Regions from separate parts of the Arthrobacter sp. UYNi723 genome, predicted to be linked through region 4. Evidence: riboswitches for the same ligand, from Rfam matches in the RefSeq annotation. Region 4 holds a riboswitch; each other region holds the start of a gene.
The links. Region 4 has a riboswitch for thiamine pyrophosphate ahead of thiC (phosphomethylpyrimidine synthase ThiC). Riboswitches for the same ligand answer to the same signal wherever they lie in the genome.

Region 1 (7,234 bases), on a different contig from region 4:
CTCCTTGGTGGACCGTCCCAGCATCTGGGGCAGTTCCGCGGCGGAATAGTTGACCAGGCCGCGGGCAATGACGGTGCCGTCGGCACTGACGATTTCGACGGCGTCGCCCGCCTCAAAATCGCCGTCCACCGCGGAGATGCCGGCCGGAAGCAGCGAAGTGCGGCGGTGGCGCACTGCCTTGACGGCGCCGTCGTCGAGAATCAGCCTGCCATGCACGGAGGCAAGGTGCTCAAGCCACAGCAGCCGGACCGGCTTGCGGGCGCCATTGACCTTGAACCAGGTGCCAACGTCCTCGCCGGCCAGGGCGGCGGCAGCGTTGGCGGTGGACGTGACCAGGGCATGGATCCCTGAACCGGCCGCGATGGTGGCGGCTTCCACTTTGGTGGTCATGCCGCCGGTTCCGACGCCGGCTTTGCCTGCCTTGCCGATGGTGACGCCGTCGAGGTCATGCGGACCTTCCACGAGCGGAATCCGCTTGGCACCGTGCGACGGCGGACCGTCATACAGGGAGTCGACGTCGGAGAGCAGCACCAGCGCGTCGGCGCGGACCAGGTGGGCCACCAGGGCCGCAAGGCGGTCGTTGTCACCGAAACGGATCTCGTGCGTGGCCACGGTGTCGTTTTCGTTGACCACCGGAACGACGCCAAGGTTGAGGAGCCGGTCCAGGGCACGGAAGGCGTTGGTGTGCTGGCTCCGGCGCATCAGGTCATCGGCGGTGAGCAGCACCTGGCTGACGGTCACGCCATGGGCACCGAACGCCTGGGTGTAACGGGCCATGAGCAGTCCCTGGCCCACGCTGGCCGCAGCCTGCTGCGTAGCCAGGTCCCGTGGCCGCTTGGCGAGACCCAGCGGTGCCAGGCCGGCCGCGATGGCGCCGGAAGACACCAGGATGATCTCCGTCCCGGAGTTCCGCTTGGCTGCCAGCGCATCAGCGAGGGCGGTCAGCGATTCTTCCGAGATGCCGCCCTTGATGCTGGTCAGCGACGATGAGCCGACCTTAACAACAATCCTGCGGGCATCCGAGAGCACACTACGGTCCGCGGCGCGCTTCCGCGGGACCGCGGAGACGGAGCTACTGGTCATCTTCTGCGCCCAGTCCACTCTCCTTGAGCGGCGTGGCAGCGCGGCGGCTGCTGACCGATTCGGTCCAGATCCCGGCCTTGCGCTCGGCTTCGAGCTCGGCGCGGGCGGCGGCCTTGGCATCCTTGCGTTCCTGCTGCTCGTCACGCTTCTGGCCACGGGTGGGGCGGTCGCCGACGTCCGCGAAACGGATATCCGTGCCACGCGGTGATGCGAGCATTTCGGCTCCGGCCATCATGGTGGGCTCCCAGTCGAAGACGACGCCGTCGTCCTCGCCGACCACGACTGCGTCGCCCGGCTTGGCGCCCTGCTTGAACAGTTCGTTTTCGACGCCGAGCTTGGCCAGACGGTCGGCGAGGTAGCCGATGGCTTCCTCGTTGGTGAAGTCGGTCTGCTTGACCCAGCGGACAGGCTTGTCGCCCAGGACGCGGAAGAGCGGTTCGAGGTTCTTTTCCTCGCGGCGGATCTTGAAGCCGGACTCGTTGACGGCGCGGGGCCGCAGGATGGGCGGCTGGACCTTGGGCGGGGCGGCCGCGAGGGCGGCACGGGCGGCCTGGACGATTTCCGCCATGGCGAAGCCCAGCTGGCGGAGACCCTCGTGGCTGGTGGCCGAGATCTCGAAGACCCGGTAGCCGCGTGACTCGAGTTCGGGGCGGACGAATTCAGCCATGTCCTTGCCGTCCGGGAGGTCCACCTTGTTCAGTGCGACCAGGCGCGGACGGTGGTTCAGCGGAACCACTTCGCCGTCGGCACCCGCGTAGCTCATGTCTACGGAGTACTTGTCCAGTTCGGCCTCGATGATGGCCAGGTCTGCCAGTGGGTCGCGGTCCGATTCCAGCGTGCCGCAGTCGAGCACGTGTACCAGGGCGGCGCAACGCTCCACGTGGCGCAGGAAGTGGTGGCCAAGGCCCTTGCCTTCGCTGGCGCCCTCGATGAGGCCCGGAACGTCTGCAATGGTGAAGCGGACATCGCCGGACTGGACAACACCCAGGTTCGGGATCAGCGTGGTGAAGGGGTAGTCGGCGATCTTGGGCCGCGCGGCGGACATGGCCGCGATCAGGCTGGATTTGCCGGCAGAGGGGAAACCCACCAGCGCGATGTCGGCGATGGACTTCAGTTCCAGCACAATGTCACGGGCGTCACCCTCGATGCCCAGCAGGGCGAAGCCCGGGGCACGGCGCTTCTGCGAGGACAGCGATGCGTTACCCAGGCCGCCCTGGCCGCCTGCGGCCGCCACGTATTCTGCGCCTTCGCCGACCAGGTCTGCCAGGACGGTGCCGTCCTTGGATTTGACCACGGTGCCGTCGGGCACGGGCAGGATGAGGGTCTCGCCGCTCTTGCCGCCGCGCCAGTCGCCCATGCCGGACCCGCCGTTGGTGGCGTGGCGGTGCGGGGAGTGGTGGTAGTCGAGCAGGGTAGTGGTCTGGTGGTCAACGCGCAGGATTACGTTGCCGCCGTCGCCGCCGTTACCGCCGTCGGGTCCGCCCAGTGGGATGAACTTCTCCCGGTGGACAGAGACACAGCCGTGGCCGCCGGTACCGCCGGATACGTGCAGTACTACCCGGTCTACAAAGCTCGCCACGTGGATCTCCTCAGTGCTGTTTCCTGGACGCCCAAGGGCGCCAAGACGATTGTAATGCGGTTAAAAGAACAGTGGAGCGGACCAAAATGGCCCGCTCCACCGCTTCAGAACTATTTGTTACTCTGCAGCTGCAGCAGCAACGATGTTGACAACGCGGCGACCGCGGCGGGTGCCGAACTGGACGGCTCCCGGAGCCAGTGCGAACAGTGTGTCGTCGCCGCCACGTCCAACGCCGGCGCCCGGGTGGAAGTGGGTGCCACGCTGGCGGACGATGATCTCGCCTGCGGAAACTACCTGGCCGCCGAAGCGCTTGACGCCGAGGTACTGGGCGTTGGAGTCACGACCGTTGCGAGTGGAACTCGCGCCTTTTTTATGTGCCATTTGAAATGCCTGCCTTTAAATTCTGGGGAATCTGCTGAAGAACCTGAACAGTAACGAAGAGTTACTTGATACCCGTGATCTTGACCTTGGTCAATTCCTGACGGTGACCCTGGCGCTTCTTGTAACCGGTCTTGTTCTTGAACTTCTGGATGACGATCTTCGGACCACGGAGGTCTTCGAGGATCTCAGCCGTAACCGTTACCTTGGCCAGGTCCGCAGCAGCAGAGGTGACTTTGTCACCGTCTACCAGGAGCAGTGCGGGCAACTCAAAGGTGCTGCCGGCTCCACCGGGGACGCGGTTCAGGGTAACGAAGTCTCCAACGGAAACCTTCTCTTGGCGGCCGCCTGCGCGGACAATCGCGTACACCACTTGGGAACTCACTTCTCTCGACGTTTATTACTAAATTTGCGTGCTGAACCCTGTTCCATAATTGGCTGGGTTCTCGCTGTGCCTCAACGCCGTGGGGTCGTAACCCAAGTGTTGGCGTAAGCACCGAAGATCTAGAATACGCTAATTTTGCCTTCGGCCGCAAATGAGGCTGGTTACGGCAGGTTGTCTGTGATAGGACCCACAAGCAGGTACTGCACTGACAATCCAAAACCGTGCCTGACTATCGTACAGGCCGCACGGGCCGTAGCCTGTCAGGAATGAATTCGCGGCGCGTCGAAGAATTCCACCTCGAACCGGCACGACTGCCTGAAAGCCACGAGCATTGCCGCCCGTTCATCCGCGGATGCACTCCGGCCGGCGTCGTCAGCCAAGGCGATCGCCTCGCGGGTGGCCTGGGCGAAGTCCTCGTCAGCATAGGCCCGAAGCCAGTCGGCATAAGGATGTACTGCCGGTGCACCCGCAGCCACGAACTCCGCGTGGAGGGTCTGTCCCACTTCGGCATACAACCAGAAGCACGGCAGTACAGCCGCCACGAGGACCGCGTAGCTGCCGGAGGCCGAGGCCGCCAGCAGGTGGTCCACATAGGACTTGGTGACAGGTCCAAGGACTGAGTCCACAGTCCTGGTGCTTAGCCACGTGCGGTGTAGTTCGGACTCGACCTCTAGGCATTGCTGGGCCGACTTTGCCCAGAACAGCTGGGCGGCTTCCGTGGGCGCCAGCGCGCTGGCCCGGGCGAGGACCCGCGAATAGCCGTTGAGGTAGATGGCGTCCTGGGCGAGGTAATAGGCGAACTGTTCCTCAGCCAATGTGCCGGCCGCCAGGTCGCGGATGAAATCCAGCCCGTAGATGGCTGCAAGATCCGGCTCCGACGCCCGGCGCAGCGTCTGCGCGAACTCGCCGGCTGCCGGAACCTGTTGCATGTGGTGGAAGTGGTTGATGGGGCCGTTGCCCGCGCCCACCTCAAGTTGGTCAGCGGCCTGCAGCGCGCCCACCAGCCAGGGCTTCACTTGCCGTAATGCGGCTTCCCAGTCCCCCAGCCGGGCGTGAGCCGTGGCCATGGCCGATGACAGCGAGCAGCCGGTGCCGTGGCTGTTGCGGGTGGGGATCCTGTCCCCCATTACCTCCACCACCTCCTGGGCGAGGAGCCCGGCAGCGTTGACCAGGGCATCCGGGCACGCACCGCCGTCGAGATGGCCGCCCTTGACCAGGACGGTGGCACCGGTCGCGGCGGACAACCGCTGCCCCTGCCCGAGCGCGTCGTGCCATTCCCTCGCCTGCGGCTCCCCCACCAGGATGGCCAGTTCGGCCAGGTTGGGGGTGATCAGGTCCGCGAGCGGGAGCAGCTCCCGCAGGGCCGCCTCGGCAGACTCCTGCAGCAGCCGGTCGCCGCTCGTGGCCACCATCACCGGATCAAGAACGACGACGGCGGGACGCACCATTTCCAGCCAGTCGCGGACCACGCCTATCACCGCAGCGTCGCCCAGCATGCCGATCTTGACCGCGTCGATGGTGATGTCATCGCTGATGGCATCGAGCTGCTGGCCCAGGAAGGACGCAGGCGGGACGTGAACCGCCTGGACCCCCTGGGTGTTTTGGACCGTCAGCGCGGTGATGGCCGCCATGCCGTAGCCGCCAAGGGCAGCAATGCTTTTGAGGTCGGCCTGGACGCCCGCGCCCCCTGAAGGGTCCGATCCGGCAATGGACAGCACCCGCGGAACGTCACGCAGCATCTGGACCGCAGAAGAGCGGCCTGGTGCGGGCCGGACCTCAGCCCGGGTTGCTGTGGTTTCCGGCAGAGCCGCCACGGGTGTTGCAGGGGGAAGGACAGAAGTTGAAGCCAAAGGAGACATCCCTTCGCCGGTGCTAACCGGACAGGTTCAACGGGTGTGGATCTCAGCCGGCTCTCTGCGCGGCACCCCGTGTCAGTCACCAGCCTAGCGTTCCTCGCGACTTAACGCCGGACGCCCGGACGCAGCCTGTGATTCACAGGCACGTCCGGGCGCCGTTGTATTGGCTTGCCCTACTGCTTGGTCAGAGCTCCGAGGCCGGAACTCCTACGCCCAGGATGATGGGCGCGTTGGCGGCAACCGGTTTGTCAGCCACAGGAGCCTTGACGGGCTCCGGCGCCTTGGCGGCGTGGGTGTGTCCGGCGGCAGCCGCCGGAGCGGCTTCGTGATGCTCTACGGACGTGGCGTTGGCTGCGCCCTGGGCACGGCTGGCACTCCGGTTCCGCCGGGGACGGCGGGCGCGGGGCTCCTCGGTGTGGTCGGAGTAATCCTTCTCCGCCGCGGCTGGCTGCTGCTGGCGGGCAGGTTCGGCCGCCCGGCTTTCAGTTGCTTGGACTGCCGACGGCGTGCTTTCCGCTACAGGAGCCGGCTCACCAAGGTGGGCGAAGGCCTCCGCGAGGCGGTCCAGTGTCAGGGCAGGTGCGTGCGGCTGGTCATCGTGGTGCGCAACGAACGGAAGCACCACCTGCTCGCCGCCGAATGTCAGCACTGCGGCCGGGCGGCCGTTGGAGTCTGTTTCGGACTGCCCAACCGGAGCCGGCACCGGAGCCGCAGGCTGCCGGCCCGCGGCAGCTGATGCGTGAGCCACCTCGTCGTCGTGCAGGTGCGCAGCGTGGGCTGCGGCCGCAATGTTCGCAAGCGCTGCCCGCGTGGCCTCCGCCTTCGCATGGCGCTCGGCGTCACTGGGTTCCGGGTGGATCTGCACCGGAGCTGCCGGTGCCATTTCCAGCGGCTGGCCGCCCCGTCCGCGGCGGCGCTTCCGGTCAGTGCGGCCACCCGGCTGGCTGTCCGGGCGCTGGCTGTCAGTCCGCACGCTATCGGTGCGCTGGGCTTCGGGGCGGCTGTCAACCCGCTGCAGGTGGTGCTCCGCGGCTACGATGTTGGCTCGGCGGTGTTCCACGGGGTCGTCGTGGGTGACAATTCCGCGGCCTGCACAGGTTTCACACTGCTCCCCGAAGACTTCCAGGAGCCCGGTGCCCATGCGCTTGCGCGTCATCTGCACGAGGCCCAGCGAGGTCACTTCGGCCACCTGGTGCTTGGTCCGGTCGCGGCCCAGGCATTCCACCATGCGGCGGAGGACCAGGTCGCGGTTGGATTCGAGGACCATGTCGATGAAGTCGATGACGATGATGCCGCCGATGTCGCGGAGCCGGAGCTGCCGGACCACTTCTTCAGCTGCCTCGAGGTTGTTCTTGGTGACGGTTTCCTCGAGGTTGCCGCCGCTGCCGGTGAACTTGCCGGTATTGACGTCCACCACGGTCATGGCTTCGGTGCGGTCGATGACCAGCGAGCCGCCCGAAGGCAGGAAGACCTTGCGTTCCAGGGCCTTGTGGATCTGCTCATCGATCCGCCACGCAGCGAAGATGTCCTGGTCCTTGGTCCACTTTTCCAGGCGGCCCACGAGGTCCGGGGCCACGTAGGTGACGTAGGCCTCGATGGTGTCCCAGGCCTCTTCACCGGAGACGATCAGCTTGGAGAAGTCCTCGTTGAAGACGTCACGGACCACCTTGATGGTGAGGTCAGGTTCGCCGTAGAGCAGTTCCGGCGCGAGGATCTTGGTGGACGTGGACTGGCTTTCGATGCCCTCCCACTGCGCGCGCAGCCGGTTGATGTCGTGCGTGAGCTCCTCTTCCGAGGCGCCCTCGGCAGCGGTGCGGACGATGACGCCTGCGTGCTCCGGGAGGCGGTCCTTGAGGATGCGCTTGAGGCGGTTGCGCTCGACGTCGGGCAGTTTGCGGGAGATTCCGGTCATGGAGCCGCCGGGCACATAGACCAGGTAGCGGCCGGGCAGCG
Region 2 (7,234 bases), on a different contig from region 4:
CAACGCCACCAACCTGCTGATCCTGGCCACCGGCGGCTATGCCGGCCTGGCGCCGCTGTACAACAAGGACACCGGCGCGCAGGAATACGCGGACCCGCTTCCGCAGGCCCTGATCCTCACGTCGATCGTGATCTCCTTCGCCGTGACGGCTTTTATGCTCGGCATCATCTACCGCACGTGGGTCCTGGCGCGCCAGGATGAGATCCAGGACGACGTCGAGGACCTCCGCGTCGCCGAGACGCCTAGGTTCGACGCCGAGGACGATGCCCCGATTCCGGCCGAGACTTCCGAGTTTCCCCTGACGATGCTTGGCAGCGACGGGAGCTCCGTCTCGGACCACGCCTCGACGTCGGACGGCCCGGATGAGGCCGGTTCCGTCACGGCCGGTGCCAAGGAGATTCCTGCCGCGGATGCCGCCGCTGAAGAGCAACCCGGCTCGCGGAACGTAACCCCTGGTCCCGAAGGAGGTGTGAAGTGAACATCGCAAGCTTTGCCCCGCTCGCCGTCGTACTTCCCATCCTCGGTGCCGCCCTGGCCTTCCTGCTGATCCGGCACTCCAGCGCCCAGCGCGCAGTGAGCATCGCCGTGCTGTCCCTGACGCTCCTGCTGGAGTGCCTGCTGCTGGCCTCCGTGTGGGACGGCGGAACCGCCGCCGTGAACATCGGTGGCTGGCTGCCGCCGTGGGGCATCACGATGGTGGTGGACCAGTTCTCGTCCCTCATGCTCGTGGTGTCCTCCGCTATCAGCCTCGCGGTGCTGGTCTACGCCACCGGGCAGGGCATGGCCGACGGCGACCAGGACGCACCGGTGTCGATCTTCCACCCCACCTACCTGATCCTGGTGGCCGGCGTGTCCAACGCGTTCCTGTCCGGGGACCTGTTCAACCTGTACGTCGGCTTCGAGATCCTGCTTACGGCAAGCTACGTACTGATGACACTTGGCGGAACCGGCCCCCGCATCCGCGCTGGCGTCACCTACGTGGTGGTTTCCGTGGTGTCTTCGGTGCTGTTCCTGATCTCCATCGCCATGGTCTACGGCGCCACCGGAACCGTGAACATGGCCGACCTCGCCATCAAGCTCGCGGACCTGGACGAGGGAACCCAGACCCTGCTGCACGTGATGCTGCTGGTGGCCTTCGGCATCAAGGCGGCCGTGTTCCCGCTCTCGTTCTGGCTGCCCGACTCCTACCCCACGGCGCCGGCGCCGGTCACTGCCGTGTTCGCCGGACTGCTGACCAAAGTCGGCGTGTACGCAATGGTGCGCACTGAAACCCTGCTCTTCCCCGGGGACAGCCTGAACACTCCGCTGATGGTGGCGGCGCTGCTGACCATGGTGGTGGGAATCCTTGGCGCCCTGGCCCAGAGCGACATCAAACGTCTGTTGTCCTTCACCCTGGTGAGCCACATCGGCTACATGGTGTTCGGCCTGGCCATGTCCTCGGTGGCCGGGCTGGGCGCCGCCGTGTTCTACGTGGCCCACCACATCACCATCCAGACGAGCCTCTTCCTGGTCACGGGCCTGATCGAACGCCGCGGCGGCAGCTCCTCCGTGGACCGGCTGGCAGGTCTGGCCAAGCTGTCACCCATCCTGGCCCTGCTCTTCTTTATCCCCGCCATGAACTTGGCCGGAATCCCGCCGTTCTCCGGGTTCCTGGGCAAGGTGGGGCTCATCCAGGCGGGCATCGAACTGGGCACGCCCCTGGCCTACACCCTGGTGATCGGCGGCGTGGTCACCAGCCTCCTGACTTTGCTGGCCGTTGCGAGGGTCTGGAACCGCGCGTTCTGGCGCAAGCCCTCGGACGCTGAGCACCCGGACCCGGTCCTGCTGGCCGAGCTTAAGGACTCTGATACCGGCAGCCGGGCCGGCCGCAAGAACGTCACGCTGCTGCCCCGAACCATGGTGGGCTCAACCTTGGGCCTGGTGATCCTGGGCGTGTCACTCACGGTCTTCGCGGGCCCGCTGTTCACCGTCTCGGACCAGGCCGCCCACGAAATGCTGGACAGGTCCGCCTACATCCAGGCCGTACTGGGCGAGGACACGCAAGTTCCCCCGCTGGCCCTGAAAGACGGAGGGGGCAAATGAGCCGCCGCCGGATTTCCCTGCGCCAGGAACTGCCCCTGCTGGTATGGCTGGTGATTGTCTGGGCTGCCCTGTGGCAGGACTTCAGCCCCGGCAACCTGCTCTTCGGCGCGTTGCTGGCCGTGCTCGTGGCCCGGATGTTCTACCTGCCGCCGGTGGAACTCAGCGGCCGCTTCAACATTCTGCACGCCGTGCCATTTGCCCTGCGTTTCCTGGGCAGGGTGGCGGCTGCCAGCATCGAGGTCATGTATCTGGCGGCTGTCCGCGGCCCGAAGGTGATCAACGCCGTCGTCGCAGTCCCGTTGCGAAGCCATCAGGACCTGATGGTCACCGCCACCGGGCACGTGATTTCGCTGATCCCGGGCTCCCTGGTGGTGGAAGTGGACCGGTCAACGTCCACCCTGTACCTCCACGCGCTCAACGTCAGCAGCCCGGATGAGGTGGAGAACCTGCGCAAGGAAGTCCGCTCCATCGAAGCGGGCCTGATCAGGATCATGGGCACCCGCGAAGAACTCGAAGCAATCCGGCAGGAGGCCGCAGCATGATGCAGACCGTCCTGGCTGTCACGGCAGTCATTCTTTCGCTGGCAGCGGCAGGCGCCATCATCAGGATCTCCCGCGGCCCGTCGCTGCTGGACAGGGTCCTGGCCTCCGACGTCCTGCTCGCGATCCTCGGCGCTGCCCTGTGCATCGATATGGCCGTCAACCGGCACCTGAACAACCTGATGCTGCTGGTGGCGCTGTCCGTGGCTGGCTTCATCGGTTCGGTGACCGTTGCGCGCTTCGTGGCCGACCGGCGGGAGCAAGCCAATGAGTCCTGAGGCCAGCGTGGTTGATAACGTCATCGATACTGTGTCGGCGGTGTTCCTGGTGGTGGGTGCCCTTATGTCGCTCGCCGCCGCCGTGGGCCTGCTCCGCTTCCCGGATCTGCTGAGCCGGATGCACGCGGCCACCAAGCCCCAGGTGCTGGGCCTGTTCCTGCTCCTGGCGGCCATCGGCCTGCAGCTGCGCACCTGGTGGGTGTGGCCGGTGCTGCTGGTGGCCTGGATTTTCCAGCTGCTGACCGTGCCGGTTTCCGCCCATATGGTGGGCCGCGCCGGTTACCGGACCAAACACCTGCACCGCGAGCTGCTCAGCTCCGATGAACTCGAAGCCGTGGTTCAGAAGGCGGCGCAGTCCGCCCGGGATGAGTCATCCCGGGATGACGAGTCCGATGGCGGCCGGCGGGACTGAGCGTCACGCGCAGCCCCCAGCGTCCCGTGTAGGTTTTTTGTCCAGATAATCGTATATCTCGGCCGGTTCGGGCCGATTATCTGGACGAAAACTCCGGGGTGGTGATGCGGCTAGACGATGTCCTGGGACTTGGCGAAGCGGGTGATGGCCCGCTGCGTGCCACGGTTGGCGAGCACCTGGATGATAGTGCTGACCGAGGCCGAAATGAGCGCGAACGTCAGCGCCGAGCGAAGGCTCGTGGGGGTGTCTTCATCCCTGCCGGTCGGGGGCTTCCGGCCGGTGGACTTTTCCCATACGGTATTGACCATCTTGGTGCCGACGAATCCGGCGCCGAGGCTGATTGCAGTGCCGAGCAGCTTGATGAACAGGTTCATTCGTTGAACTCCTTGTGAGCGGATCCGGGACTGCCTTAGCCTAACCCGGCCGCATCGACTCCAGAATCTCCCGCAAGGCCTCCACCACGAGATCATGGTCCTGCTGCTGGGGCAGGCCCGAGACCGTCACTGTGGCCACTGCACCCACGCCGGTGACGTAGACCGGGAAGCAGCCGCCATGCGGGGCGTAGGTGGACTCATCGAACCAGCCGTGGTCCTCGATCCGGCCGCCGTGCAGCCGGCCGCGGAGGCCCACCAACAACGACGGGATCTCATACCTGGCGGCGGTGCGCTGCTTCGCCCGGATCCAGCGCTCGTTGTCCGGGGTGGCGCCGTCCAGGGCCACGTGGAAAAGGACCTGGTCACCCTTGGTGATGTCGATCGCGATGGGCAGCTTTCGGCTCTTGCCCAACTCCACCAGGAGCAGCCCGAGGTTGAGGGAGTCGTCCTTGCTGAAATGCGGAAACTGCAGCTCGTTGATCTCGGCTTCGATCCGAGCAATCAGGGCCTCAAGCAGCCCCGCCGGCTGGGGCACCGTCGAATCGGGATTGAACGCAGTCACAGTCGGATTGTTGGCAGTCATGGCCCACAATCTACCCCGCCCGCGGTGTAAACTGGATCACGCCCATCAGGGCAGATTTATTACGACAGGGGAGCGCCGCCGTCGGACATCACTGGCATTGCCAGGGAACCGCAGGTGGGCGCTGAGAGTGCGGACAGCCGCAGACCCTCGAACCTGATCCGGTTAGTACCGGCGCAAGGGAGTCGAGTTCTCGAAGTGTCCGGAAACGGCGGCAGCGCCGCACGCCGGGGCACTTTCCCCTCCTGTTCCTCAGGAGGACCGAATGACAACTGCAGCATTCAAAAAGACCGGCAACACCTGGCGCGTTGTGGACATCGTGGTGGCGGCGCTCATCGCCATCACCGGCGGCGTGATCTTCTGGGCCTGGTCCCAGGGCGCCGGCATCGTCTCCGCCCCCATGAACGCCGTTTACCCCCCGCTGACCGGCCTGATCGCCGGCGGCTGGATGATCCCGGCAGTGCTGGGGATGCTCATCATCCGCAAACCCGGCGCGGCGCTCTTCTGCGAAGCGGTGGCCGCCACCGGCGAACTCATCATGGGCTCGCAGTACGGCGCCACGGTGCTGATCTCCGGACTCCTCCAGGGCCTGGGCGCCGAACTGGTGTTCTTCCTGCTGGTGTACGGCAACTTCCGGTTCAAGTCCTTCCTGCACCAGAAGTACAACCTCATCGCCGCACTGCTGGCCGGTGCCGGGGCGGGCCTGTTCTGCGGCCTCAATGACTCCTTCCTGCCGTGGGGCTGGAACATCGCCTACGAGCCCGGCGACAAGCTCGCGTACATCGTGTTCTGCACCATCTCCGGCGCGGTCATTGCGGGTGCGCTGTCCTGGATCGCCACCCGCGGCCTGGCCAAGACCGGCGTGCTGAGCTCGTTCGCGTCCCGGAAGGCAGCGTCGGAGCCCGTCTTCAACTGATGACCGCTTCCGACGCCGGCGCCTCCGCAGTGCGCCCCGCCGCGGTATCCGCCCGTGGCTGGGGCTGGCGGCATTCCGGACGTTCCGCGCCCGCCGTCCACGGGCTCGACCTCGACATCGCTCCCGGCGAGCGGGTGCTGCTGCTGGGCCCGTCGGGCGCGGGCAAGTCAACGCTGCTGCACGCGCTCGCGGGGGTGCTTGGGGATGAAGGGGACGACGCCGATGAGACCGGTTCGCTGCTGATCGACGGTGTGGTGCCTCGCGGGCAGCGCGGCCGCTCCGGCCTGATGCAGCAGGACCCCGAAACGCAGGTGGTCCTCTCCCGCTTGGGTGACGACGTCGCCTTCGGCGCCGAGAACCTCGCCGTGCCGCGGGACGAGATCTGGCGGCGCGTCCACGAGGCGCTCGACGACGTCGGGCTGCGAAGTGCCGGGGGCGGCGGTTTGAACGCCGACGGCGGCGCTGGTGCCGGCGGGCTCCCGCTGGACCACCCGACGTCGGCCCTGTCCGGCGGGCAGAAGCAGCGCCTGGCGCTGGCCGGGATCCTCGCAATGCGGCCCGGGCTGATCCTGCTGGATGAGCCCACCGCAAACCTCGATCCCGCCGGCGTGCTGGAAGTCCGCGACGCCGTGGGCCGCTGCCTGGACAAAACCGGAGCCACACTCGTTGTGGTGGAACACCGCGTGTCCGTCTGGAAGGACCTGGTGGACCGGATTGTGGTGCTCCAGCCGGGCTCGGTTGCGGGCTCCGCTGGAAGTTCCGCCGCCACGTCCGCAGTCCTGCTGGACGGGCCGCCGGACCAGGTGCTTGCGGAGGCACGGGACATGCTGATCGGCGCGGGCGTCTGGGTGCCGGGCTATGTTCCGGCAACCCGTCGCCGCGTGTCCGCAGGCTCCGGTGACCTGCTGCTGGCTGCCGAGGACCTGGCCGTCTCCCGCGAGCGTCCGAGGCGCCGCGGCTTCCGGACCATCCCGCCCGTGCCGGTGCAGCAGGGCATTACCGCCCAGGTCCGTTCCGGCCAGGCACTCACCGTCACGGGGCCCAACGGCGCCGGCAAGTCAACGTTTGCGCTGACGCTCGCCGGGCTTCTGGCGCCGGTGGCGGGGAAGGTGTCCGCCGCCGTCGAGCTTTCCGAGGGGGCCGGGATCGATCCCTTCAAATGGAAAGCCAACCAGCTGATTTCTCGCATCGGAACCGTGTTCCAGGAGCCCGAGCACCAGTTCGTCACCGGCCGCGTGCTGGACGAACTGATGTTCGGCCCGCGGCATCTGGGCCATGGCGAGGAGCGGGTTGATGAACTGCTGGAACGGCTGCGCCTGACGCACCTGGTGGACGCCAATCCGTACACACTGTCCGGCGGCGAAAAGCGGCGCCTCTCGGTGGCCACTGTCCTCGCGGCCCACCCTCGTGTGCTGGTCCTCGACGAGCCGACCTTCGGCCAGGATGCCAACACCTGGGCCGAGCTCGCATCGTTCCTCTCAGAATTGCTCGACGCCGGGACCTCCGTGGTTTCCGTGACCCACGACCAGGAATTCAGCGCCGTTCTGGGCGGGGCTGAACTGCGGCTTGGCCCGGCCTCGCGCGGCGGCGCCCGCCAGGAAGCAGGTGCGGCATGAGGGGTGCCCTGACCCTCCGCGACAACCACGCGCTGCTGACGCGCGCCAACCCGCTGGCCAAGTTCGCCGTCGTCTTCTTCATCACCCTGGTGCTGGCGCTCTCCATCGACTGGGTGTCTGCCACCACCGCGCTCGTGGCGGAACTGGCACTCTTTCCGCTGGCCGGCCTCACCCTTCGCCTGCTGTGGCAACGGGGCTGGCCGCTCATCATCGCGGCAGCCCTGGGCGGCTGGAGCACGGCGATCGTCGCGGCGGACAGCGGCGCTGTACTGCTCGACGTCGGGATCTGGTCCATCAGCGAAGGTTCCCTGCAGCTGGGAATCGGTTTTATGCTGCGCGGCCTCGCGATAGCCCTGCCGGCGATCCTGCTCATGACCTGCACAGATCCGACCGACCTCGCCGATGCACTGGCCCAGAAGGCCCGGCTGCCGCACCGT
Region 3 (7,234 bases), 330 kb from region 4:
AGTCCCGGCGCCTGATGGTGCCGGGACTTTCCGCTGTGCCGGTACTTAGACGGGCGGGAAGGACGTAAACGTTGCCTTGGCACCCAACCGCTTGGCCATCACGTCGATGGCCGGCTGGTTCTGGTCCACACACACGAACTTCCGGTCCAGTTTGGCCGCCACGGCGCCCAGGGTTCCGGAACCGGCGAAAAAGTCCAGGCACCAGTCACCGGGCCGGCTTGACGCCGTCACCACACGGCGGATGAGGCCCTCGGGCTTCTGCGTGGGGTAGCCGGTCTTTTCCTTGCCTGTGGGGGAGACGATGGTGTGCCACCAGACGTCGGTGGGCAGCTTCCCGAGTTCCCGCTTCGCCGGTGTCACCAGGCCAGGCGCCATGTACGGCTCACGGTCCACCTCGGCGTTGTCGAAGTGGTATTTCGCCGGGTTCTTGACGTACACGAGGATATTGTCGTGCTTGGTGGGCCAGCGGTACTTGGCGCGGGCACCGTAGTCGTAGGCCCAGATGATCTCGTTGAGGAAGCATTCCCGGCCGAAGATCGCGTCAAGCATCACTTTGGCGTAATGGACCTCCCGGTAATCCAGGTGGAGGTACAGCGTGCCGTCGTCAGCCAGCAGCCGCCAGGCCTCCACGAGCCGGGGTTCCAGGAATGACCAGTAGTCACTGAAGGCGTCATCGTACCGGTGCAGGGCGCCCTTGATGGTGTCGTAGGAACGCCCCTTGAAGCCCACGCGGTCGCCGTCACCGTCTGTGTTCAGCACCATCCGCGTTTCCTGGCGCTTCTGGACCCTGCCGGTGTTGAACGGCGGGTCAACGTATATCAAGGTGAAGGCGCCGTCCGGCAGCGAGGGGAGGAACTCCGCGTTGTCCGCGTGAACCACCAGGTTGCTGCCGTCCGGCGCCCAGACGGTGTCAGTCATCGAGGCTGTTATGCCTCGGTGCTGCGCTGCTGCGGGCCGTTGTCGGCACCGGCCACCACTTCGCCGTTGCGGCGGCGGGTGCGGGTCCGGCTGCGGCGGGCACGGGGGTCCACTTCGCCTTCGGCCGGAGCCGCAGCAGCCGGTTCGGGGGCGGGGCTGGTGCCGGCGGTCGCCGCATCAGAGGTACGACGACGGCGGTCACCGGAGCGTCCGCCGGGCTCGCTGGTGCGGCGGCTGCTGCTGTCGCGAGCACCGGAGCGGCCGGCGTCGCGGTTGCTGTCTCGCCCGCTGTCACGGCCACCGCTGGGGCGGGTGTTCTTTTTGCCGGTCTCGCCCAGGTCCTCGAGGACCTCGGCGTCGACACCGGCCAGCACACGCTTGTTGCGGGGCAGGCGGCCCTTGGTGCCTTCCGGAATATCCAGCTCTTCGTAAAGGTGCGGGGAGGAGGAGTACGTTTCCACGGGCTCCGGGACGCTGAGCCCCAGGGCCTTGTTGATCAGGCCCCAGCGCGGCATGTCGTCCCAGTCAACGAAGGTCACTGCTGTGCCCTTGTTGCCCGCGCGGCCGGTGCGGCCCACACGGTGCAGGTAGATCTTTTCGTCTTCAACGCACTGGTAGTTGATGACGTGCGTGACGTCGTCGACGTCGATGCCGCGGGCTGCGACGTCAGTGGCCACCAGGACGTCCACCTTGTTGTTGCGGAAGGCACGGAGCGCCTGCTCGCGGGCGCCCTGGCCAAGGTCACCGTGGATGGCGGCGGCGGCGAAGCCACGGTCCACAAGCTCCTCGGCAACCTTCGCGGCGGTGCGCTTGGTTTTGGTGAAGATGATGGTCCGGCCGCGTCCGCGTGCCTGCAGGATGCGGGCCACAACTTCGATCTTGTCCATGCTGTGGGCACGGTAGATGAGCTGGCGGATGTCGCGCTTGGTGAGGCCCTCGTCGTCCGGATCAGCGGCCCGGATGTGGGTGGGCTGCGTCATGTAGCGGCGGGCCATGGCGATGACAGGGCCCGGCATCGTGGCGGAGAACAGCAGGGTCTGGCGGACTGCAGGGGTACCGGCGATGAGGGTTTCCACGTCCGGCAGGAAGCCGAGGTCCAGCATTTCGTCGGCCTCGTCAAGGATGACCATCTTGACGTTCTTGAGGACGAGGTGCTTCTGCTTGTAGAGGTCGATGAGGCGGCCGGGGGTTCCGACGACCACCTCGACGCCGTTCTGCAGGGCTTCCACCTGGGGCTCGTAGGCACGGCCGCCGTAGATGGTGGTGATGCGGGCGTTCCGCTTGCGGGATGCGTTCTGGAGATCATTGGCCACCTGGACGGCCAGCTCGCGCGTCGGCACGATGACCAGGGCTTGAGGTGCACCCGGAACGGCGAGCTTGTCGTAGCCGGCGTCGTCCGGACCCACCACGCGCTGCAGCGCGGGAATGCCGAAGCCGAGGGTTTTGCCGGTGCCGGTCTTGGCCTGCCCGATGATGTCGTGGCCCGAAAGCGCCACCGGCAGGGTCATGGCCTGGATGGGGAAGGGGTGGGTGATCCCGGCGTCGGCGAGGGACTCTACGATGTCGGCGCGGACGTTGTAGTCAGCGAAGGATTTCTCCTCGATCTCGTGCGGCTTCTCGTCCGAGATGATGGTTTCTTCGGGTTCGATCGTCTCGATGCCGGAGTCGTCAGTCAGGATCTGGTGGGTATGCAATTCACTCACAGGGGAGTTTCCTTATTCATTTGGGCATTGGCGCTGCCTGCTCAACGGGCCGGCCAACGTGGCCGTTCCGGAGCACGCTCTGGCGCGCAAGCAAATCCAGTGGAAGCCGATCGCGGGCTATCAAAATGCTGGCACTGGTGACCAACGGGTGCATCTCAAGATCGCGTAGGGGCGGGCTTGTTGAATTCAAATCAAGGAAATCAACGACCGGGCATCCATATCTACTTCTTCAGTCTAGCCGCACGGACCCTGAATCCCGGCTTTGGGCCGATCAGGCAGCGCGGAAATCATTCAGGCCAGCAACTCAAAGTGGACCTCGCGGGCGGCGATATCGGAGGAGATCAGGCGGACCCGCACCTTGGTGCCGGATTCCAGGTCGCCGCCGCACCGGGCCGTCACGGCGGGTTTGGCGATCTGGATGATCCCCGAGGGGCCATTCCCGTTTTTTGCGGCACCGTTCTTGGTGCCGTTGCCGTTTTTCCCGTTGCCGTTGCCGTTGTCCTTCTGCGGCTTGGAGCCGGAGATCACGATCGCATCGAATTCCTGGCCCACATGGTTGACCAGGAGCGCGGCCTCCACAGTGTCCAGCGCCATGCGTTCCATCCGCGATGCCAGCTGGTCGGATCCGGCCATGATCTCCGGCAGGGACGGCAGGGCTTCCCGCGCCCAGTCCGGTACTGGCTTGCCGTTGCTCAGGGCTTCGCAGATCACCAGGACAAAGCGGTCGATAAGGCGTCGGAGTGGTGCTGTGGTGTGGGCATAGGCGGCGCCGATGGCGGACTGGATGGCGTCTTCCGGGACTGTGCCGTCGAACGCCGTGTAGCTGGCGCCGCGGAACAGCATACCGGCGGAGTGCAGGATGGCCAGTTGCCGGGGCTCTGTCGGATCAAGGCTGCGGAGGTATTCGCCGTAGCTGATCTTGCCGTCCCACGGCTTGCCCAAGGCCTCGGTCTGGAGGCGGAAGTGACGCAGGGAGCGCTCATCCGGCGCGGGCATGGTCCGCAGGATGCCCACTTTTCCCGCCAACATCAGGTTTGCCGCCGCCATCCCCGTCATCAGGGAGATCTGGGCGTTCCAGTCCTCCACCGGCAGCTGCGGTGCAGCGGCAATCCGGTAGCCGCCGTCGGGCAGTTGCACGATTTCCTGCTCCGGCATGTTCAGGCTGGCGCCGCCGCGCTGTCGCTCCAGTTCAACGCGCTTGAGCCCCACTTCCTTCAGGAGCTGCAGGACAGGACCGGCCGTCCCGGCGTCGAATTCGGCCTGGACCCCCTTGTAGCTCAGCTTGGCACGGCTGCGGATGGTGGCCCTCTGGACGCTCACAGTGGAGACCTGCGCGGCGTCGTCCAGCCCGAACTCCCACACGTAGGCGGAACACAGCTGTCCGGCCAGGAGGCTGCCGGCACCTTCGCTGATGACTTCCGGGTGCAGCGGGATACGGCCGTCAGGGGCGTAGAACGTCTGGCCGCGGCGCCGGGTCTCCGCGTCCAGTCCGCCGCCGGGGCGGACAAAGGACGGCACGTCAGCGATGGCGTAGAGCACCCGGTAGCCAGTACCCGCGCGCTCGATGAACAGCGCCTGGTCCAGGTCAGTGGACGACGCCGGATCGATGGTGAGGAAGTCCACGTCCGTCAGGTCAGCGCCCGGCAACTCGTGTGCGGCCACTGCCGCTTCCGCGTCCCGGACCGCCTCCGCCGGGTAGGGCCCCGGCAGTTCCAGCTCGGTGCGCAGGGCGCTCAGCGCCGCCGCGAGGTCGTTGGTCTGCTCGTGGACTTTGGGGGCCAACCTATGATGTGACACGAAAGTCAGGTTAGCCCGATTTCCACGGATCGTGCACGCCGGCCGTTCGCCACGCGGGGGATTGTCAGGACGCGCCCGCGTCCAGGGCCGCCAGGAGTGCCGCGGCCGCCGCTGAAGGGTCCGCGGCTTCGGTGATGGCACGCACCACAACAATCCTGCCGGCGCCGGCCTCCACCACCTGCTCCACGTTGCCGAGGTCGATGCCTCCGATGGCAAACCAGGGCAGCGTGGCCTGGGTGCCACCGGCAGCGCGGACTGCTTCGGCCGCGTACCGCACCAGGTCAAGGCCGACGGCGGCCCGGCCGGGTTTGGTGGGCGTGGCCCAGACCGGTCCTACGCAGAAGTAGTCCAGGCCGTGTTCGGCAGGCAGCCCACCGGACAGCCGGATGGCGCCTTCGATCTGCTCGGCGGTGTGCGTGGAAAGGCCGATCGCTGCGGGTGGGCCGAGGAGCGTGCGGGCGGAAGCGACCGGCAGGTCTTTCTGCCCGATGTGGAAGACGGGGGCGCCGGACAGTAGCGCGATATCGGCACGGTCGTTGACGGACCACAGCTTTCCGTGGCGTTCGGCCGCGGCCTGAAGCACGGCCAGCAGCTCCAGCTCCTCCGCCGCCTCGATCGCCTTGTCCCGGAGCTGGATGATGTCCACGCCGCCGGCAAACGCCGCGTCCACAAACTCGCCAAAGTCCCCGCGGTCCCGGCGCGCGTCGGTGCACAGGTACAGCCTGGCGCTGTGCGGGAGGCCGGTGTTTATGCCGCCGGCGGGGTCTGTTCCGGTCAAGGATTCGGGAGCGGCGGAGGGGGCGGAGGGCGTGCCTGCAGCGGCGAAGGATTGCGCGTTCATGGAAACCAGCCTAAGTCCCCTAAACTGGGCGGGTACTGCGGGAGCCCGTTGCAGCCGTCACAAAGCGGCCGGGCTGAGAGGGCGTCAGAGCCGACCGCTTGACCTGATCCGGCTAGTACCGGCGTAGGGAAGGAACATATGCCCCCCGCAATAAGCAGCCCACCCGAGACCGCATCAGCCAGCCCGGCCGTCCTGCACGCCGACGTGGCCGTCATCGGCGGCGGAGTCATCGGCCACGCCATAGCCTGGGAGGCCCGGCGATCCGGCCGTTCCGTCGTGCTGATCGATGACGCGCCCGGGAACGGCGCCAGCTGGGCAGCCGCCGGCATGCTGGCCCCTGTGAGCGAACTGCACTACCAGGAGGAAGACCTCCTTGAGCTGATGCTGGCATCCTCCGGCCTGTGGCCTGCCTTTGCGGCGGACCTCGCCCTGGCCGGGGCTGGCGATACCGGATATCTGACGACGCCGACGCTCGCCATCGGTGCGGACGCTGCGGACCGCCGCGCGCTGATGGACCTCCGGGCCGTGCAGCAGGCCAGCGGCCTGGTGGTGGAACCCCTGACTGTCCGTGAGGCCAGGACGAGGGAATCCCTGCTTAGCCCGGCCATATCCTGCGCCCTGGACATCCCCGCCGACCACCAGGTGGATCCACGGAAACTGGTGGCGTGCCTCCAGGAAGTCCTGGCCGTCCACGAACCGGGAGCAGGAACGGCCGTGGCAGGTGCCCGCGGGGGATTCGCCGTTGACCAACGGGCTGCTTCCCTTCTTTGGGAGGACGGCCGCGTCACTGGGGTGAGGCTCGCCCACGGCGGAAGTGTCCGGGCCGGGGAGACCATCGTGGCCAACGGATTGCAGGCGGGGTCGCTGGATGGCCTCCCGGTTGGACTGCACCTGCCCCTGCGGCCCGTCTACGGTGACATCCTGCGCCTTGCTGTTCCGGGGCACCTGCGTCCGCTCCTCACCTCGACGGTCCGTGGAATGGTCCATGGCGTGCCGGTCTACATCGTTCCCCGGCAGGACGGCACGGTGGTGATCGGGGCAACGCAGCGAGAAGATGCGCTCGCCGGGACGGGCGACGCTGCTGTCTCGGCCGGCGGCGTGTACCAGTTGCTGCGTGACGCCCAGGTCCTGGTGCCGGCCGTCTCGGAGCTGGAACTCCTGGAATGCACGGCACGGGCAAGGCCGGCGACCCCGGACAACGCCCCTCTCCTCGGCCGCGTACGGGCTTCCGCACCAAGGACGGGGATCACAGCGAACATTGCCGGTTTGATTGTTGCCACCGGATTTTTCCGCCACGGAGTGCTGCTTGCTCCGGCGGCGGCGGCCATCTGCCGGGACCTGCTGGACGGCCGGTCGGACCCCCGATGGGGGGCCCTCAGCCCGGCCCGCTTTTCAGGAAAGCACCACGTAGCCGGTACACAGTCGCCGCGTAAGGACATCAGCAGCACGAAGGACCTCGACACACAGAAGGAATCAGCATGAACATCACCCTCAACGGCTCGCGCCATTCCGTGGCGGACGACGCGTCCATCACCACCCTCATCAGCCAGATCACTGGCCGTCCCCTCGCGGCCAACGGCCAGGCGACAGACGGGCAGAAACTCGGCGTCGCCGTCGCCCATAACTCCGAAGTAGTACCCCGCAGCCAGTGGTTCGTCACGGCGCTCGCCGAAGGTGACGACGTCGAACTGGTCACAGCAGTCCAGGGAGGCTGACACCATGACAGTAACCAGCAACATCAGCACACAGAACCGGCCCGAGGACACTGACCGGCTGGTCATCGACGGCGTCGAGCTCGGCTCCCGCCTCATCATGGGCACCGGGGGAGCCCCCAGCCTCGACGGGCTGGGCGCTGCCCTGCTGGCGTCCGGAACCGAACTGACCACGGTGGCCATGCGGCGCTATTCGCCGGCCGAATCTGGTTCCCTTTTCCAGCTCCTGGTGAACCACGGGATCCGGATCCTGCCCAACACCG
Region 4 (7,234 bases):
TGCAGGCGCCGTCGTGGGAGGCCCAACTCCATATTGTTCCGGGCGTCCCCACCATGGTCCTGACGGGTGGGTGGGAACCGCTCTATGAAGAGATCGCTGGATATCTGCAGGAAACCGGTGCCCTGCACCGCACTGCTGCGGGAGGACACCGGCCCCAGGACTCAGCCGAAGGTGACCGTGCCATCCGGTCCTTCATCGCCGACGTCGGCAGGTCACGCTCAGTTCAGGCTTCCTGAGCCGTCAGCTCCCGGCTGGGATCCGAAGCTCGGGGAGATAGACCTTCCCGCCGGCGGCCAGGAACTCCGCACTCTTTTCGCGCATCCCGCTGTAGGCTTCGGCGATGGCCGCCTGCGAATCGGCGGAACCGTATTCGTCCCTAATGTCCTGGCTGATCTTCATGGAGCAGAACTTCGGGCCGCACATGGAGCAGAAGTGGGCGGTTTTGGCCGGTTCGGCGGGCAGCGTCTCGTCATGGAAGGCCTCCGCCGTGACCGGGTCCAGGGACAGCGCGAACTGGTCGCGCCAGCGGAACTCGAACCGGGCCTTGGACAGGGCATCATCACGTTCATGGGCGCCGGGGTGGCCCTTGGCGAGGTCGGCTGCATGGGCGGCGATCTTGTAGGTGATCACGCCGGTCTTCACGTCGTCCTTGTTCGGGAGGCCAAGGTGTTCCTTGGGCGTGACGTAACAAAGCATGGCCGTGCCGTACCGGGCGATTTCGGTGGCGCCGATGGCGGACGTGATGTGGTCATAGCCCGGGGCGATGTCCGTGACCAGCGGCCCGAGTGTGTAGAACGGGGCGCCCTTGCAGAGTTCCTGCTGGCGTTCCACGTTCTCCCGCACCAGGTGGAACGGGACGTGCCCGGGACCTTCCACCATGACCTGCACATCGAATTCCCACGCCCGCTGGGTCAGTTCAGCCAGGGTGTCGAGCTCGGCGAACTGGGCCGCGTCGTTGGCGTCCGCCGTCGCTCCCGGGCGCAGTCCGTCGCCCAGGGAGAACGCGACGTCGTACTTGGCGAAGATCTCGCACAGGTCGTCGAAGTGCGTGTACAGGAAATTCTCCTGGTGGTGGGCCAGGCACCAGCCCGCCATGATCGCACCGCCCCGGGAGACGATGCCGGTGACGCGGTTGGCCGTCAGCGGCACGTAACGCAGCAGCACACCGGCGTGGATGGTCATGTAGTCCACGCCCTGCTCGCACTGCTCAATGACCGTGTCCCGGAAAATTTCCCAGGTCAGAGCATTGGCCTCGCCGTTGACCTTCTCCAGCGCCTGGTATATCGGCACTGTACCGATGGGCACGGGGGCGTTGCGGATGAGCCATTCGCGGGTGGTGTGGATGTCATCGCCGGTGGACAGGTCCATCACGGTGTCGGCGCCCCACTGGGTGGCCCACTGGAGTTTGTCCACTTCCTCGGCAATGGAGCTGGTCACCGCGGAGTTACCGATGTTCGCGTTAATCTTCACCAGGAAGGCCTTGCCGATGATCATCGGTTCGGATTCCGGGTGGTTGATGTTGTTGGGGATGATGGCCCGTCCGGCCGCCACTTCGCTGCGGACCAGTTCCACGTCGCAGTTCTCGCGGAGGGCAACGAACTGCATCTCGGGGGTGATGACACCCTGCCGCGCGTAGTGCATCTGGGTGACGGTCCGGCCGTCGACGGCGCGGCGGGGCACCGGCTGTGCACCCTTCCACTCTGCGGAGGCTGCGCCTCGGCGCACCGCCGACTTGCCGTCGTCGAGCAGGTTCCGTTCCCGTCCGCTGTAGGGCTCGGTATCGCCGCGGGCGGCGATCCACTCCGAGCGGAACGGGTTGAGGCCCACCACAGGATCGCTGCCCGGACCGGCCGTGCGGTAGGTCCGGAAAGGCCCGTTCGCCTCGCCGTTCGGCGACGGTTCCAGCGCGATCTCCGTCACGGGAACCCGGATCCCGGTGGCCTCATCGGTGATAAACGCCAGCGAGTGGGACTTCAGCGACTGGGTTTCAGGCTGGAGCGTTTGATCCACGTCGGTTTCATTTTGGACGGGGATCAGCTGTGTTTCTTGTGTATTCAATGAATACTCACTTCCTTCGCCGGCATTACCCGGACAGGTTCAACGGTCGCAGGCTGCGTCGGCCCGATCTCAGCCCGTGCAAGGGCTCCCGTGTGGTCAAGTCGAAGCTACCACAGGCCGAGGGTGGACTGGTGACAGCAATCACGGGAAAGCGGTCGCAATCAGTCTGCTCCGCCACTTGAATTAAATTGAAGCTTCAAGTAAATTAGAACCATAGCCGCTTTCATCCGAAGGCCAACGGACCGGGAGTTTTCAAATGACTGCAGAAGCCACCAGCCGGGATCTCCTTCCTGCCGACCTCTCCATGGGCACCGTAATGCTCAAGGTGGGCGACGTGAAGCTGATGACCGACTACTACCATCGTGCGCTCGGCCTGGAGGTCGTCGCAGAACAGGACGGCGGCGTCTATCTTGGCCGCCTTCAACGCCCGCTGGTGCATCTCGCGGCCGCCCCGTCCTTGAATCTGCCTGGCAGGGGAGAGGCCGGGCTGTTCCACACCGCACTGCTCTTTGGCGACCAGGCGTCGCTGGCGGCCACGGTAGCCACCGCCGCCCAGTACGAACCCCGGTCCTTCACGGGCAGCGCCGACCACCTCGTCAGCGAGGCCTTCTACTTCAATGACCCCGAAGGCAACGGCGTCGAGCTGTACTGGGACAGGCCCCGCGAAAACTGGTCCTGGAACGGGAAGGATGTAGTGATGGACAGCCTGGCACTGCCGCCGCAGCGCTACCTCGAGCAGCACCTGACCCAGGAATCCGTGGCCGGCCAGCGGGCCAGCGAAGCCGGCGTGGGCCACGTCCACCTCCAGGTGGGCGACGTCCAGTCAGCGCACGATTTCTACGTGGGCACGCTGGGCTTCGAAAAGACCGCCGGCTGGCACGGGCAGGCGCTGTTTGTCTCCGCGGGCCGGTATCACCACCACATGGCCATGAACGTCTGGAACAGCCGCGGAGCCGGTCCCCGCAAGGACACCCTGGGCCTCGGCGAAGTGCTCATCGAGGTCCCTTCCGGGGATGACGTCGGAGCGCTCGCCGACCGCCTGAAGGTCGCCGGTGTAGCCTCGCACCACACGGGCGCCGAGCTTCGCTTCGAGGACCCGTGGCGCAACAGTATCCGTGTCGCCGTCCGCTGAGTGCGGACGCCAAATGTGCGGCCTGCCTTGTACTAGGCTGATTCTGAACGGCCGGGGCGGCACTTGCTGCTGCCCTTCCAGGCCGCACCGTCGACGGAATGAGGGCTGTTCCCATGGGCTTCACTGAAATTTTTGTTTCCACTCACGATGCCGCGCTGAAGCGGGCGGACGTCCTGGATGCAGGCGGCTCCCCGGCGGGCCAGGCCCTGCGGATTCCCGGAATCAGCGATTTCGAAATCGAGCAGCTTGGCGATCTTGCCGGTGTTGCGGTGCACGCCGGTGGCGCGGACTACGAACTGGCCATGGTTGACGTGGCCAGTGATTCCCTCCTCGGGGTTCCGCCGGCCATGGTGCGTGCGCTGGCGGATCTGCTCAGCTACGAGACTGAAGGTGAAGGCAATGTCCTGGACGACGTCGCTGAAAAGTGGGCCGCCCAGGATGACATGCCGTTCGGCGTGGCCGAGGCCCGGACGTATGTCCAGCAGTTCGCTGAGCTGGCCAACTCCGTCGATGACGCCGCACGCACAGGGGTGTATGTCTGGTCGTCGTAGGCCGGCCGTGGCCCGCCGGGTCCGCGCGGCTGCCCCATCCCGACGTGTCAAGTCGAAATCCGGACGCTGATCTGGCACAATAAACAGGTACTCGATCTGCGTGGCCCCTCTCTCCGCGTCCGGATCCTGTCCTTCGAACCCTCAAGTATGGCCCGCCCCACGGGTGCAGAACGTCGGTTCACCCCTTTTCTGAAACAGGAGTGACCACAAAAGTGGCCGTAAAGATTCGCCTTAAGCGCTTTGGCAAGATGCGCGCACCGTACTACCGCATCGTCGTCATGGACGCACGCTCCAAGCGTGACGGCCGTGCCATCGAAGAGATCGGCAAGTACCACCCCACCGAAGAGCCCTCATACATCGAGGTGGACACGGACCGTGCCCAGTACTGGCTCGGCGTCGGCGCACAGCCGTCCGAACAGGTTGCCGCGATCCTGAAGATCACCGGTGACTGGCAGAAGTTCAAGGGCCTGCCGGGCCAGGAAGGCACCCTGAAGACCAAAGCTCCGAAGGCTGCCTTTGTTGCCCCGGAAAAGGGTTCCGTGATCATCCCGGAAGCCATCACCAAGAAGTCGAAGCAGTCTGACGCAGCCGAGGCCCCGGCCGAGGCAGAGACCACCGAGGCTGAGTAGATTGCTGGCAGAAGCGCTCGAACACCTCGTCCGGGGAATCGTTGATTCGCCGGAAGATGTCAAGGTCAGCTCGAAGAACAACCGCCGCGGGGACACCCTCGAGGTTCGTGTTCATCAGGATGACCTGGGACGGGTGATCGGCCGCCAGGGCCGCACAGCACGGGCATTGCGCACCGTTGTGGCGGCACTGGCAGACGGCGAGCCGGTCAGGGTCGACGTCGTCGACACCGACCGCCGCCGCTAAGCGCTCGGCAACATCAGTTTTTTGCTCCGGCCCTTCCACCAGCAACGGTGGAGGGGCCGGAGTGCTTTCACCACATCGCCCAATCCCGGCACGATCACAGACAGAGGAACAGATGCAGCTTCAGGTGGCACGAATCGGCAAACCGCATGGAATCCGCGGCGAAGTGACGGTCCAGGTGCTGACCGACGCTCCGGGGGACCGGTTTGTTCCCGGTACCGAGTTTGTGGTGGAGCCTGCATCGGCCGGCCCGCTCATTGTTGAGGGTGCGCGCTGGAACAAGGACATCCTGCTCCTCGCATTCGAAGGAATCGAGACCCGCAACCAGGCAGAGACCCTGCGCGGCGCCAAGCTTTTCATCGAAACCGAAGAGCTAAACGAGGACGACGACGAAGGCTGGTACGAGCACGAACTGGTAGGACTCGAAGCGCGCGTCGGGTCGCAGGTGGTCGGCAAGATCGCTGCCCTGCACACCTTGCCCGTCCAGGACCTGCTCGTGGTTGAAACGCCGGACGGCAAGGAAATCCTTGTCCCGTTTGTGCAGCAGATCGTTCCGGAGGTCAATGTGGCCGATGGCTTCGTCCTGCTGACGCCGCCGGACGGTCTCTTTGAGGTCAACGACGGCGAAGCCGGCCCCGGTGAAGCGGAGGAAAACGCGTAGATGAGAATCGACGTCGTCAGTATCTTCCCGGAGTACCTGGCGCCCCTGGAGCTCTCGCTCATTGGCAAGGCCCGCCAGGACGGCCTGTTGGACCTGCGCGTCCATAACCTGCGTGATTTCACCACCGACAAGCACCGCTCAGTGGACGACACCCCGTACGGCGGCGGCGCCGGCATGGTGATGAAGCCTGAGCCTTGGGCGCAGGCGTTGGCTGCCGTTGCCGCAGCTGCTGGCGCCGGAGCCGGTGAAGCCGCAGGGGGCGCCGAGGCCACGGCGGCCGAGCCCGTCAAACCGGTTTTGATTGTCCCGTCGCCGGCAGGGGAGCGCTTCAACCAGGCCCTGGCCCATGAGCTCGCAGAAGAGGACCAGCTGGTTTTTGCCTGCGGCCGCTATGAGGGCATCGATGAGCGTGTCATCGAGTGGGCGGAAGAGCACTTCACGGTGCGCCCCATGAGCCTTGGTGACTATGTGCTGAACGGCGGCGAAGTGGCCGTTTTGGCCATGGTCGAAGCCATCGGCAGGCTGCTGCCAGGCGTTGTGGGCAACCCTGATTCCCTGGTGGAGGAGTCGCATTCGGACGGGCTGCTGGAATACCCCGTGTATACCAAGCCCGCCAGCTGGCGGGACCGGGATGTCCCGGCAGTGCTGCTGAGCGGCAACCACGGGAAGATCGCGCAGTGGCGCCGCCACGAGCAGTTCCGGCGGACGGCGGAACGCCGTCCGGACCTGCTGGAAACGTTCGACGCCGGGAAGCTGCCACGTGCCGACCGGACGGCTTTCGCCGACCTCGGGTACGACGTCGTCGACGGTCACCTCCTGGCACGACGGCAGGCCGATACCAGCACGGACACTGGAACCGACGCCTCAACCTGAACCGGCGCGTCTGTGGTCCAAGGCGATTGGCTGTAGGCCCGCGAGTGTGGCAAAATTAGTCTTTGTGTCTGCTGGGTCCGCACCTGCCACAGGGGGAGCGCAACCAACAGCTGGACACCCCGGGACCTTCAATCAGTGAAGGAACCGGCCCCACTTAATTTTCGGCGGTAATTTCCGGTACTTCCGGGCTTGCCCGCCGTGACCCAAAGTGAATGACCTGTGGCGTTCACCAGGAGTGCAATTATGCATATTCTCGATTCCGTAGATGCAGCCTCGCTGCGCACCGATGTTCCTGTCTTCCGCGCGGGTGACACCCTCAAGGTTCACGTGAACATCATCGAAGGCAAGAACTCCCGTGTCCAGGTATTCCAGGGCTTCGTCCTGGGCCGCCACGGCGACGGTCTTCGCGAAACCTTCACCATCCGCAAGGTCTCCTTCGGCGTTGGTGTGGAGCGTACCTTCCCGGTGCACTCCCCGATCATCGACAAGATCGAAGTTGTCTCCAAGGGTGACGTGCGCCGCGCGAAGCTGTACTACATGCGCGACCTGCGCGGCAAGGCTGCGAAGATCAAGGAAAAGCGCGACTTCCAGCCCAAGAAGTAAGTCCCCAGGGACCTACAAAGCAGGCCCCAGCCGTACCAGGCCAGCGCCGGAGCCCTTCGCAACAGCGCCCCAGGAATACGGATCATGGACCAGACAAAACGCCAGCCCAGAAGAATGGGCTGGCGTTTTGCGTTCCTGGCAGTTCTCCTGGCCGTGGCCATCAGCGGGCTGGTCCGTTCCCTGTGGCTGGATGTCTATTACATACCGTCCGAATCCATGGAGCCGGTCCTTGCGAACGGGGACCGCATCCTGGTCTCCAGGACAGACTTCCATGCCGAACCCATCCGTCGGGGCGACATTGTGGTCTTCGACGGCAGGGGTTCGTTTGCTCCCCTGCACAGTGGGAAGGGCCCCCTTCTGGATTCCGTTGCAGCGGCCGGGCAGTGGCTTGGCCTGGCCGGCAGTGACACCACGTACGTCAAACGTGTCATCGGCATGCCGGGGGACACCGTGGTTTGCTGCGATGCAGACGGAAAGATCACCGTC

Region 1: linked by a shared signal. The riboswitch ahead of thiD (bifunctional hydroxymethylpyrimidine kinase/phosphomethylpyrimidine kinase) and the one ahead of thiC (phosphomethylpyrimidine synthase ThiC) in region 4 are both predicted to bind thiamine pyrophosphate.
Region 2: linked by a shared signal. The riboswitch ahead of ACVWY0_RS05020 (ECF transporter S component) and the one ahead of thiC (phosphomethylpyrimidine synthase ThiC) in region 4 are both predicted to bind thiamine pyrophosphate.
Region 3: linked by a shared signal. The riboswitch ahead of thiO (glycine oxidase ThiO) and the one ahead of thiC (phosphomethylpyrimidine synthase ThiC) in region 4 are both predicted to bind thiamine pyrophosphate.

The regions. Positions count from the first base shown of each region.
Region 1 is NZ_JBSRZM010000011.1:95,742-102,975, forward strand. Features, by position in the region: gene proB (glutamate 5-kinase) at 1-1,083, opposite strand, end outside; gene obgE (GTPase ObgE) at 1,073-2,662, opposite strand; gene rpmA (50S ribosomal protein L27) at 2,780-3,043, opposite strand; gene rplU (50S ribosomal protein L21) at 3,105-3,413, opposite strand; gene thiD (bifunctional hydroxymethylpyrimidine kinase/phosphomethylpyrimidine kinase) at 3,686-5,284, opposite strand; TPP riboswitch at 5,267-5,364, opposite strand; gene ACVWY0_RS10795 (Rne/Rng family ribonuclease) at 5,466-7,234, opposite strand, start outside.
Region 2 is NZ_JBSRZM010000004.1:167,474-174,707, reverse strand. Features, by position in the region: gene ACVWY0_RS05055 (Na(+)/H(+) antiporter subunit C) at 1-478, shown strand, start outside; gene ACVWY0_RS05050 (Na+/H+ antiporter subunit D) at 475-2,082, shown strand; gene ACVWY0_RS05045 (Na+/H+ antiporter subunit E) at 2,079-2,624, shown strand; gene ACVWY0_RS05040 (MrpF/PhaF family protein) at 2,621-2,899, shown strand; gene mnhG (monovalent cation/H(+) antiporter subunit G) at 2,889-3,311, shown strand; gene ACVWY0_RS05030 (DUF4235 domain-containing protein) at 3,422-3,685, opposite strand; gene ACVWY0_RS05025 (heme-degrading domain-containing protein) at 3,726-4,268, opposite strand; TPP riboswitch at 4,325-4,466, shown strand; gene ACVWY0_RS05020 (ECF transporter S component) at 4,531-5,181, shown strand; gene ACVWY0_RS05015 (ABC transporter ATP-binding protein) at 5,181-6,797, shown strand; gene ACVWY0_RS05010 (energy-coupling factor transporter transmembrane component T family protein) at 6,794-7,234, shown strand, end outside.
Region 3 is NZ_JBSRZM010000001.1:41,494-48,727, forward strand. Features, by position in the region: gene ACVWY0_RS00215 (DNA-methyltransferase) at 46-918, opposite strand; gene ACVWY0_RS00220 (DEAD/DEAH box helicase) at 927-2,621, opposite strand; gene ACVWY0_RS00225 (RNB domain-containing ribonuclease) at 2,913-4,418, opposite strand; gene thiE (thiamine phosphate synthase) at 4,483-5,259, opposite strand; TPP riboswitch at 5,287-5,407, shown strand; gene thiO (glycine oxidase ThiO) at 5,398-6,741, shown strand; gene thiS (sulfur carrier protein ThiS) at 6,738-6,974, shown strand; gene ACVWY0_RS00245 (thiazole synthase) at 6,979-7,234, shown strand, end outside.
Region 4 is NZ_JBSRZM010000001.1:375,826-383,059, forward strand. Features, by position in the region: gene ACVWY0_RS01705 (alpha/beta hydrolase) at 1-236, shown strand, start outside; gene thiC (phosphomethylpyrimidine synthase ThiC) at 241-2,010, opposite strand; TPP riboswitch at 2,053-2,160, opposite strand; gene ACVWY0_RS01715 (VOC family protein) at 2,315-3,190, shown strand; gene ACVWY0_RS01720 (hypothetical protein) at 3,304-3,741, shown strand; gene rpsP (30S ribosomal protein S16) at 3,954-4,370, shown strand; gene ACVWY0_RS01730 (RNA-binding protein) at 4,372-4,614, shown strand; gene rimM (ribosome maturation factor RimM) at 4,727-5,272, shown strand; gene trmD (tRNA (guanosine(37)-N1)-methyltransferase TrmD) at 5,273-6,145, shown strand; gene rplS (50S ribosomal protein L19) at 6,389-6,748, shown strand; gene lepB (signal peptidase I) at 6,833-7,234, shown strand, end outside.